DNA from 3 places in the Paenibacillus sp. E222 genome. Region 2 is predicted to be linked to each of the others. Evidence: riboswitches for the same ligand, from Rfam matches in the RefSeq annotation. Region 2 holds a riboswitch; each other region holds the start of a gene.
The links. Region 2 has a riboswitch for S-adenosylmethionine ahead of mmuP (S-methylmethionine permease). Riboswitches for the same ligand answer to the same signal wherever they lie in the genome.
Positions count from the first base shown of each region.

Region 1: it holds a riboswitch for S-adenosylmethionine, as region 2 does, so the genes downstream of both, HW560_RS11025 (methionine ABC transporter ATP-binding protein) here and mmuP (S-methylmethionine permease) in region 2, are expected to answer to the same signal.
Region 3: it holds a riboswitch for S-adenosylmethionine, as region 2 does, so the genes downstream of both, metA (homoserine O-acetyltransferase MetA) here and mmuP (S-methylmethionine permease) in region 2, are expected to answer to the same signal.

Region 1 is NZ_CP058552.1:2,470,276-2,473,559, forward strand. Features, by position in the region: gene HW560_RS11015 (COX15/CtaA family protein) at 1-458, shown strand, start outside; gene HW560_RS11020 (Cthe_2314 family HEPN domain-containing protein) at 680-1,408, shown strand; SAM riboswitch class I at 1,540-1,681, shown strand; gene HW560_RS11025 (methionine ABC transporter ATP-binding protein) at 1,808-2,842, shown strand; gene HW560_RS11030 (methionine ABC transporter permease) at 2,843-3,284, shown strand, end outside.
Region 2 is NZ_CP058552.1:2,189,972-2,193,255, reverse strand. Features, by position in the region: gene mmuM (homocysteine S-methyltransferase) at 1-2, opposite strand, end outside; gene mmuP (S-methylmethionine permease) at 1-1,392, opposite strand, end outside; SAM riboswitch class I at 1,487-1,589, opposite strand; gene HW560_RS09690 (Ger(x)C family spore germination protein) at 1,687-2,889, opposite strand; gene HW560_RS09685 (spore germination protein) at 2,886-3,284, opposite strand, start outside.
Region 3 is NZ_CP058552.1:6,591,872-6,595,155, reverse strand. Features, by position in the region: gene HW560_RS29165 (HRDC domain-containing protein) at 1-47, shown strand, start outside; gene corA (magnesium/cobalt transporter CorA) at 147-1,082, opposite strand; SAM riboswitch class I at 1,536-1,660, shown strand; gene metA (homoserine O-acetyltransferase MetA) at 1,895-2,812, shown strand; gene HW560_RS29150 (aminotransferase class I/II-fold pyridoxal phosphate-dependent enzyme) at 2,837-3,284, shown strand, end outside.

The DNA of each region.
Region 1 (3,284 bases), 280 kb from region 2:
GCAAAGGGTTCCGAAATCTGGTATGGTTTTCCACGATCTATACGTACCTCGTGGTATATACTGGAGCATTTGTGAGCCATACGGATTCTGCTGGAGGCTGTTCAGGCTTTCCGCTCTGTAACGGGCAGATTATTCCTGAGCTCTCGGGAGGCGTAGCTGTTGCTTTTGCTCACCGGGTGGCGGCTGTTTCATTAGTAATCGTCATTGCAATTCTCGGCCATTTTGCGTATCGCAAACATCCGGATAACACGGAATTAAGAGCGCTCGGCGTCATTTCTGTTGTACTGGTTTTATTGCAAGTGGTCATTGGTTTTGGACTGATGCTCACGATGAACCGTCCGGAAGTGTATATGTTCGTGGCGCTGGCGCATATGCTGGATATTGCCATTTTGTTCGGCGTATTAACTTATATGAGTTTCCTGGTGTATAAGCTGCATCGGCCCGTTAACCGGTTCTAATCTATATCCGAATTATTGTAGTTCAGGGGATGAATCCAGTGAAGTTCACCATCCGATGATGTACATCATTGGACAGGTGAACTTTGTTTGATGTCAGGCGTGTCAGGGCACCCTATTGTAAGCAGCGGTCATACGTTTACTCTGATTCCGATTTTGTTTAATATGATGAATTATTATTATTATTATTTTATGATCTGCAGAGTGGAAAGAGGAGGCTATATATGCTGCGAACGTTGCTGGGTGAAAAGCCACGTAAGAACGAAGGCATACTTAAGGACGCGATGGAGGCGATGGCGGATACGCTTGAGCTATTTCAGCGACAGATGCATGTGGACCATGATCCTACCCATGATTTTCGTAAACTGTATATATGGACCCAGGGACTGATCTCTTCGCTGGATGAACTGGAGCAAAGCTGTTTTGCAGCTTCCCATTTCCGTCAGAAAGTCAAAGCGGGCTCTACGGATGATATGACATTACCAGAAAAAGCAGAGTATGCCCGTTACGTCTATTTCTATAAGGATGGCTTCATCCGATGTTTTGCCATTCTGGATAAGTTAGGTACAGTGTTGAATGAAATGTTTGAGCTGAACACAACCAATGTTAAAACACATTATTCTTACTTTACCGTATTAAGACAGTTCGGATATGACAAGCAGCATTATGTTCTTGCCAACGAACTCATCCAGATTAAAGATTCCTACCGTGAGCCAATGAGCAAATTACGTAAACGACGAAACATGGAGATTCATTACATGAATTCCGAAATGCAGGATGATCTGTGGCAGCTACACCAAACTTTGCAGGGGAAAGTGAAGCTGGAGGACCTGGATCAGCATCTTTTGGAACTCCGCGAGGGCGTAGACATGGTATGTAAGACGTTAAAAGCAGCGTACGGCTACATCAACAAGAAGTGGCATAAGCAGGGAGTGGCTCAACCGCCAAAGTGATTTGAATTGTAATATTTGCCTTTGACAAATCGGAATACTTGGATTATACTGAGTTCCTGATTGACAGTTAGATGGAATTAACATTTATGACATTAACATTATAACTACTACTGAACTTATAAATTAAATATTTCTTATCGAGAGCGGCGGAGGGACAGGCCCGATGAAGCCCGGCAACCGATTTATAACTGCATGACAGCTGTGTCATACTTTATAGATGTTAGGTGCTAATTCCTACAAAATGGTGCAGGGCACGATTTTGGCAGATGAGAAGGTATAATCTTTCACGTGAAGAGCCCTTTTTGTTTCTGCAAAAGGGCTCTTTTTTTGTACGATGAAGGGGAGTTTTCCTTTCATTCGGGTAAAGATACATGTAGGCAGTGGGAAGGAGCAGTAATTTTGATTGAATTAAAAGGTTTAACCAAGACGTACGGTAAAGGTTCAAAAAGTACGACGGCCTTATCGGAACTAAATTTGAATATCCGCAAGGGTGAAATATTTGGAGTTATCGGTCATTCCGGTGCAGGCAAGAGTACATTGATCCGTTGTATCAATTTGCTCGAACGCCCCACGGCAGGCGAGGTTTGGGTTGATGGTATCAACCTAACCGATCTCAATAAGTCCGATTTGCAACAACAACGGCGTAAGATCGGCATGATTTTTCAACACTTTAATCTGTTATCCTCAGCTACGGTATATGATAATGTGGCTTTTCCTTTGAAGCTCGTTAATACGCCCAAGGCTGCCATTGATCGGAAAGTGAAGGAAATGCTCGCATTGGTTGGGCTGGAGGACCACAGCAATAAATATCCGGCCCAGCTGTCAGGCGGACAGAAGCAAAGGGTCGGTATTGCGAGAGCACTCGCGAGTGATCCGAACGTGCTGTTGTGTGATGAGGCCACATCGGCACTTGATCCCCAGACAACCGATTCGATTCTGAAGTTATTGCTGGATATCAATGAAAAGTACAACCTCACGATTGTGCTAATCACCCATGAGATGCACGTGATCCAGAATATCTGTGATCAGGTGGCGGTTATCCATCAGGGAGGCATCGTGGAGCAAGGGCCGGTGACGGAAGTATTCCTCAAGCCACAGCATGCCATTACGCGTGACTTTATAATGCGGGACCATGAGGTTGGAATTGCATTGGAAGAGACCGCTCTGGCGAGTGCAGATGTCTCATTACAGACGGACGGAGCTTCTAAGCTTGTGAAAATATCCTTCCTGGGCAATAAAACCTATGAGGCGATTTTGTCCAGAACGGTTCGTAAAACAGGAGTGGATTTCGCCATTTTGCAAGGCACCATTTCAACCATCAAACAAGTTCCCTATGGACAGCTGACCGTTCGGTTCGAGGGACAGTCAGATGAGATTAATCTCACCATTAAAGAGTTAGTGGATCAGGGACTTGATGTGGAGGTGCTTCGTTAAATGGATTTTTCAACGGTACGTTGGGAAGAAATCGGTAAGGCTTCGATTGAAACACTGCAAATCCTGGGAGCATCGGGCTTGTTCACGATCATCATTGGTCTGCCGCTAGGCGTATTGCTGTTTATGACGGCAAGGTCGGCTTCGATCCAGTCCCAAGTGGTGTACACGATATTATCGTTCATTGTAAACATTCTGCGCTCAGTGCCATTTATCATTTTGATTGTTGCACTCATTCCGTTTACGCGTTCACTGGTCGGCACAGCTACAGGAGTGCTGGGTGTCATACCACCGCTCGTCATTGCCGCAGCTCCATACTTTGCCCGATTGGTGGAAACTACACTGCGTGAAGTGGATCGTGGCGTCATTGAAGCGGCACAGGCGATGGGCGCTTCAACCGGACAGATTGTACGGCGCGTACTTCTGCCAGAGGCATTGCCGGGTC
Region 2 (3,284 bases):
ATGTACTTGTCCTCTTTTCTTATTCACACGTTCTGTCAGATAATAAACTGCGTAACACACTGCAATGAATGGAACTCCGCAATACAGCGCTATTCGCTGTGTCGGGTCAAAAGCAATGCCTATACATGAAGCCAGGCACAATATAAATGAAATAATCGGTACCGCCGGGTACAGTGGTGTGCGGTAGACCAGATCTTTGACCGCATGTCCTTCCCGGATATACTGTCTGCGGAACATATACTGTGAAGCACTGATGCTCATCCATACCGCAACAACAGCCAGACCTGAAATGGAAACCAGTGTAATATATACGGTACCTGGCGCAATGATACTGGACAGCAAAGCCAGACCGCCCCCAACCATACTGATCAAGAGCGCATTCAGCGGCACACCACGTTTGGTCAATGTGGCAAACCATGGGGAGATCGTCTTTTTATCAGCCAGAGACCAGAGCATCCGTGAAGATGCATACAACCCCGAATTAGCCGCAGACAGAATCGCCGTCAAAATAACAAAGTTCATAATGTCTGCTGCATAGGGTACTCCCACCCGCTCCATGACCGCCACAAACGGACTTTCGAGCACACTCGCATCCGACATCGGAAGCAGTGCCGAGAGAATGACAATTGTTCCGATGAAAAAGATAATTAAACGCCACAGTGTGGTATGGATCGCTTTTGGAATCGTCTTCTCCGGATTCTCTGTTTCCCCGGCAGCAATCCCAATCAATTCGGTACCCGAGAACGCAAAGTTTACGGCAAGCATCGTCATTAGTATCGCAGTAGCCCCATTGGGGAACCAACCCGATGCTGTAATATTGGATAGAAACGGTGCAGGTTCCGAATCTGCCATTGGAATAATACCAAATACGGCTGCGCCCCCAAGAATAATGAAGACTACAATTGTAAGGACTTTAACTGCGGAAAACCAGAACTCCGATTCCGCAAAAAATTTGACAGTCAGCGCGTTGAACAGGAAGATCATAAGCGCAAACAATGCGCTCCAGATCCAAACATTCACTGAAGGGAACCAGCGCTGCATCAACAGCCCGGCCGCTGTAAATTCGGAACCGAGGGCAACCGTCCAGGTTAGCCAATACAACCAGGCTACTGTGTATCCTGTTGCTGGTCCGATGTATTTTGCCGCATAGCTATGAAACGCCCCTGTCTCTGGCATATGAACAGAAAGTTCACCTAAACAGAGCATGACCAGATAGACGACAATCGCTCCGATCAGATAAGACAGAATAGTACCGATCGGTCCTGCCTGCTGGATGGTATAGCCCGAACTTAGAAATAACCCTGTACCGATGACTCCACCGAGTGAGAGCATAACTACATGCCGTGCCTGCATTTTACGCTGAAAATGCCCCGTATCTTTGTTGTTATTCATGCCTGCTCCCCTACTTCTTCATCCAGAAAACAACAAAACAAAAAGACACACTCTTCCTGAAGAGTGCGCCGTTACTGACAAATAAAAACAAACGCTCCTATCTATCAGGCTGTTCACCCGCTGGAATTAGCACAGTATCCTTCAGATCTGTTGCTGAGGTTTCTAAGGGCCAGTCCCTCCACCTCTCTGGATAAGAAAATGATTTTTTATAAATATAGCGATCTATCATGTTTGTGTCAACTATTAAATATCATCATCCACTTTGTAGAGTAAAGAGAATCTTATTCCTTGTGATTAATCCGTCGATGATCCAGAATCTTTAATATTCAGTTTCACATCATAGGTTACGGGAACGTGACTGAATGTTTCATCCCAATCTTTTTTCACTTTTTTCCACACCTTCGGATATTTGATCCTCAGCTCTTCACCAAATCCGGCCACGTCCACCCGATAGGTACGCTGCATTTTATTCATAACCTGCTGTATTTGTTCTTTGATTGTATCCGCAAACTGTATCTCCAATTTACGAATATACTTGTCCGTTGAAGGGATTTCCGGGGAACTCCAATCTTCCATGAGTTGGCCTTCTGATTCAATCTTTACATGAAAAGAGATGTTGTTGCCTTGAACCAGTGGTATGATTTTACTCTTGGTAGACTTGATTTCATAGGTTACCGTATGGCCATTGGGTGGAGCGTATGATTTAACAGCTCCTTGCTGGGCCTTCCCTGTGATCCATGACAATCCTTCGAGTTCAATCTGATTTATAGAGCCGATCCATTTTTTCGTCTCTCCTTTGTAGATCCCTGCCCCTGAGAATTTATGCTCACCCTCGGCTGTAAGGACATTCTGCAACAAAAAGCTTGACCCGGACTGCATTTTCCCGTCAAGCTTCGCAAGAGACACAGGAGGAAGGATCTTGTTGGAACGGTACGAATTCCCTACCACTCCCTTTAAATAAAAGGCCGGAACTTCTCCCGGCTCTATAGAACTAAGAGCTTCGTGAGCTGTTCCATGGCTTACTAAAACCAGACAACTGGGGCGGATATCATTATCACGCAAAATAAAGTCAAGCAGCTGCTCCAAACTATATTTCTTGGACAACTCATGAGAAACAACGATGACCTTTAAATGATGACCAATGAGTGGACGGTCTCTTCTTAGAGCAAACTGACGAAAGATCTGAAACAGGGAATCTCCAGTCAACCTTTCATTCAAAAAAGATTGCCCTTCGGAAGCACCTGTGCCTTTTTGAGTATCCTGTTTGGGGCCGATTCGTGGAACAATCTGTACGGTAGCCGTTAAATTGTTGTTTTTGGGATAATGGCCTCCTTGTTCATTAATACTCTTTTCAAATTTCGATTCCTCAGCCACGTCCAGTCCCACACCCACATAAACGCTTAGATCTTCAATCTCTTTACTGCTCCAACATCCTGAGGTAAACATTAGCAGCAACCCCGATAACCCAATGGTTAATTGTCTTCTGAATCTGCTCAATTGTGTTTCCCTCCTTTTTTTCGGATCATGCTCAACAGTAAAAGTAATAACGGTACGACACCAAACAGATAAATGGACACATTCCCGACCGCATCTCCCAGTTTGAACGTGTCGTTCGCATTATCCGGTAACATAGCAATGATGTAAATGATGGGAAGCAAAATGATCATCCAAGACAGCTGCTTTTTCTTAAACAATTGCGAACATCCGAGAGAAGCGGCATAATGGGTAATGGTAAACGTAGAGAAAATCTGCATAATCCAGATCACCAGCAGCAAGGATTCAAATCGTTCAAAGACCAATCCCTCAATCTCAAAGCTTCGCATCAAGTCAAGTGTTGGCCACGTTCTTGTTTTCATGCCTTCAATGGATAAGCTGCCAATGACCATAACCAA
Region 3 (3,284 bases), 3.1 Mb from region 2:
GCATCCGGTTTCGCCGTCACACGGAGACGGAACAGAATGCAGGCTAGAATTAAGATAGATCAGCAGAAGGATTTTTCTAAAATAGAATAAATTTAAAAAAAGACGAAGCGTTTCTCCAGATGTGGAGCGCTTCGTCTTTTGCTATTTCAAACCCAATCTTTTTTGCGGAAAATAAAGAACATGCTCAGGCCCAGTGTAACCATCAGGCCAATGACCACAAAATAACCATACTTCCAGTTCAGCTCAGGCATGTTCGTGAAGTTCATCCCATAGATACCAGTGATCACGGTCAGCGGCATGAACACCGTGGTAATGGCGGTGAACACACGCATGATCTCATTCGCCCTATTGGCGATACTGGATTGGTAAGCTTCTCGCAAGTTCCCCATCAAGTCGCGATAAGTCTCAAAGGTTTCAGATATTTTCACAGCATTCTCATAAATGTCACTGAAATACTTCTGCAGTTGATCATCAATAAGACGCAGATCTTTTTTATTGAGTGTGTTAATGACCTCTTTCTGAGGCCCCAGCACTTTCTTCAGCCATAAAATCTCACTGCGCAACCCGATAATCTCATTCAGGTGAGACTTTTTGGTATGCATCAGAATGTCTTCTTCCAGCTTCTCGATGCGGGCTTCAATTCGGTCACCGACGGTAAAATAATTATCAACAATCAAGTCAACCAGCAGATAGAGCAGCTTATCCGGTGTACTGATTTCCTGTTCCCACAGGATTGGTTTCAATGTCCGCAATTCGCTGACTTTCTGTTTGGTCACACTGATAATAAAGTGTCTGCCAAGGAACAGGTTGACGGCACGTAAGAAAATCTCTTCATCATCGAAACGAATGCTGTTAATAACAATAAAATAATGGCTCTCATAAATTTCAATCTTCGGACGTTGTTCTTCGTCACTCAAACAGTCTTCCACGGCCAGATCATGCATCATGAAAAGGGGTTGAAGTACCGCCAAATCGTCTACGTCCGCATCAATCCAGTAAAATCCTTCCGCTGGTGGAGTCAGCGCCTGCTGAATGTCGTCCACCGGAATAAATACACCGTTGTTTACCAACCGGATTTTCATTATTCATCTACTCCTTCTGCACCCGCCAAATGGGCGGATTTCATCAATATGGGCGCAAAAAGAACAGATCAGCCGGTCGGCAGCGGAGCCTGGAAGTCAGGACTGCGTTCGCTCTATAATCAAACGGAAGTAACGTCCCGCTGCCGGCATGCTGATATCAATTCTCTATGCAGTTTGTCGGAATTCGGCTGCCAGTCAGGCCTCGGGTCGCCATCCATTGAATATGTCACCTCTCACATAAGGGTTTATAACACTTGTCTAGTATACCGCTGGTACAGGGTCCTTTCAAGCGCAAAAATGTGTCGATTTCGCGCCCTGGAGCAGTGTATGACAACGGATGATGAACGGTTCCGATCCTGAGGAACATGCATAGAACTACACCTTGACGTGAGGGGATTAATGTCTTAAAGTAAAGGGTGAACCACACTAGTTTTTACAATTGAATAAAGCGAAATCTTATCAAGAGTAGGTGGAGGGACTGGCCCGATGAAACCCGGCAACCGGCGGTATACCGCACGGTGCTAATTCTTGCAGCGACCAAGTGTCCGAGTGACACTGTTGTAACTGAGAGATGAGAGAGGCGCATATCTATTTACATATGACCTTTCTCGGAATCCGAGGAAGGTCTTTGTTATATGCACCGACTTCTCAGCAGTGATTTTCGCTAAGGAACTTGAGCCTGCCGACAGCAATGTGGTTGCAATTCAGCGCCTGCAGGCAAGCTCATGGCAGCCTATAACTGTACGGATGCGAAGCGTATCGCACCTGCAGTGGCTGCATCTATTTATGCACAAGGAGGAGTTAGAACCACCATGCCAATCAAAATTCCAGACACACTGCCTGCCAAGGAAGTACTTGCAGGAGAGAACATCTTTGTCATGGACGAGACATCCGCTTATAAGCAGGATATCCGTCCGCTGCGTATCGCTATATTAAACCTGATGCCTACAAAGGAAACGACAGAAACACAATTGCTTCGTCTGGTGGGTAACACACCCATTCAGGTAGATATCGTTCTGGTTCATCCGAAGTCTCATACGTCCAAAAACACATCGCAGGAATATTTGGACTTGTTCTACAAAACCTTTGATGAGATCGAACACCGCCGCTTTGACGGCATGATCATTACAGGCGCTCCTGTAGAGCAAATGGACTTTGAAGACGTGAACTACTGGAAAGAAATCCAGGAGATCTTCGAATGGACCAAAACCAATGTGACTTCGACTATGCATATATGTTGGGCTTCCCAAGCGGGTTTATACCATCATTTCGGAGTTCCCAAAGTTCCGCTGGATGAAAAATGTTTCGGTGTATTCTCACATACGATCAACAGATCCAATGTGCAGCTGCTGCGCGGATTTGATGAAGTATTCAACGTTCCGCATTCCCGCCATACGGAAGTGCGCCGTGAAGATATTGAAAAAAATGATAACCTTGAAATATTGGCTGAGTCTGAGGAAGCAGGAATTTTCCTGGTTGCTACCAAAGACGGCAAACAGATTTTTGCAACCGGACATGCCGAGTATGATCCGCTTTCATTGAAATGGGAATATGACCGGGATGCAGCTAAAGGCATGAACATTGCGCTGCCTAAACATTATTTCCCGAATGACGATCCTTCCCGTGTTCCCCCGGCTACTTGGCGGGCACATGCAAACTTATTATTCTCTAATTGGCTCAATTACTATGTGTATCAAGAGACACCTTACGATATTGGTCCGCAAATCTAATCGACATTACAGGAGGATGCTGCAATGGAAGACAACAAGTTGAAAATCGAAAGCCGATTGGCCCAAATTGGGTCTATCAATGAACCGGTAACAGGCGCCATTAATTTTCCGATCTATCAATCCACTGCGTTTCGCCACCCCAAGCTTGGACAAAGCACGGGATTTGATTATATTCGTACGACCAATCCAACCCGTAAAGTGTTGGAAGAAGCAGCGGCAGCGTTGGAATCCGGTGACGCCGGATTTGCCTGTAGCTCCGGCATGGCTGCCTTGCAAACGATTTTCGCCTTATTTGGACAAGGGGATCATCTGATTGTATCGCTGGATCTGTACGGCGGAACGTATCGTTTGCTAGAGCGCATCCTATCTAGATTTGGTGTGACGGCAAGTTACGTCGATACCAATGATCTGGCAGCTCTGGAAAGTATTCGTCAGCCGAATACAAAAGCGGTATTTATTGAGACACCAACCA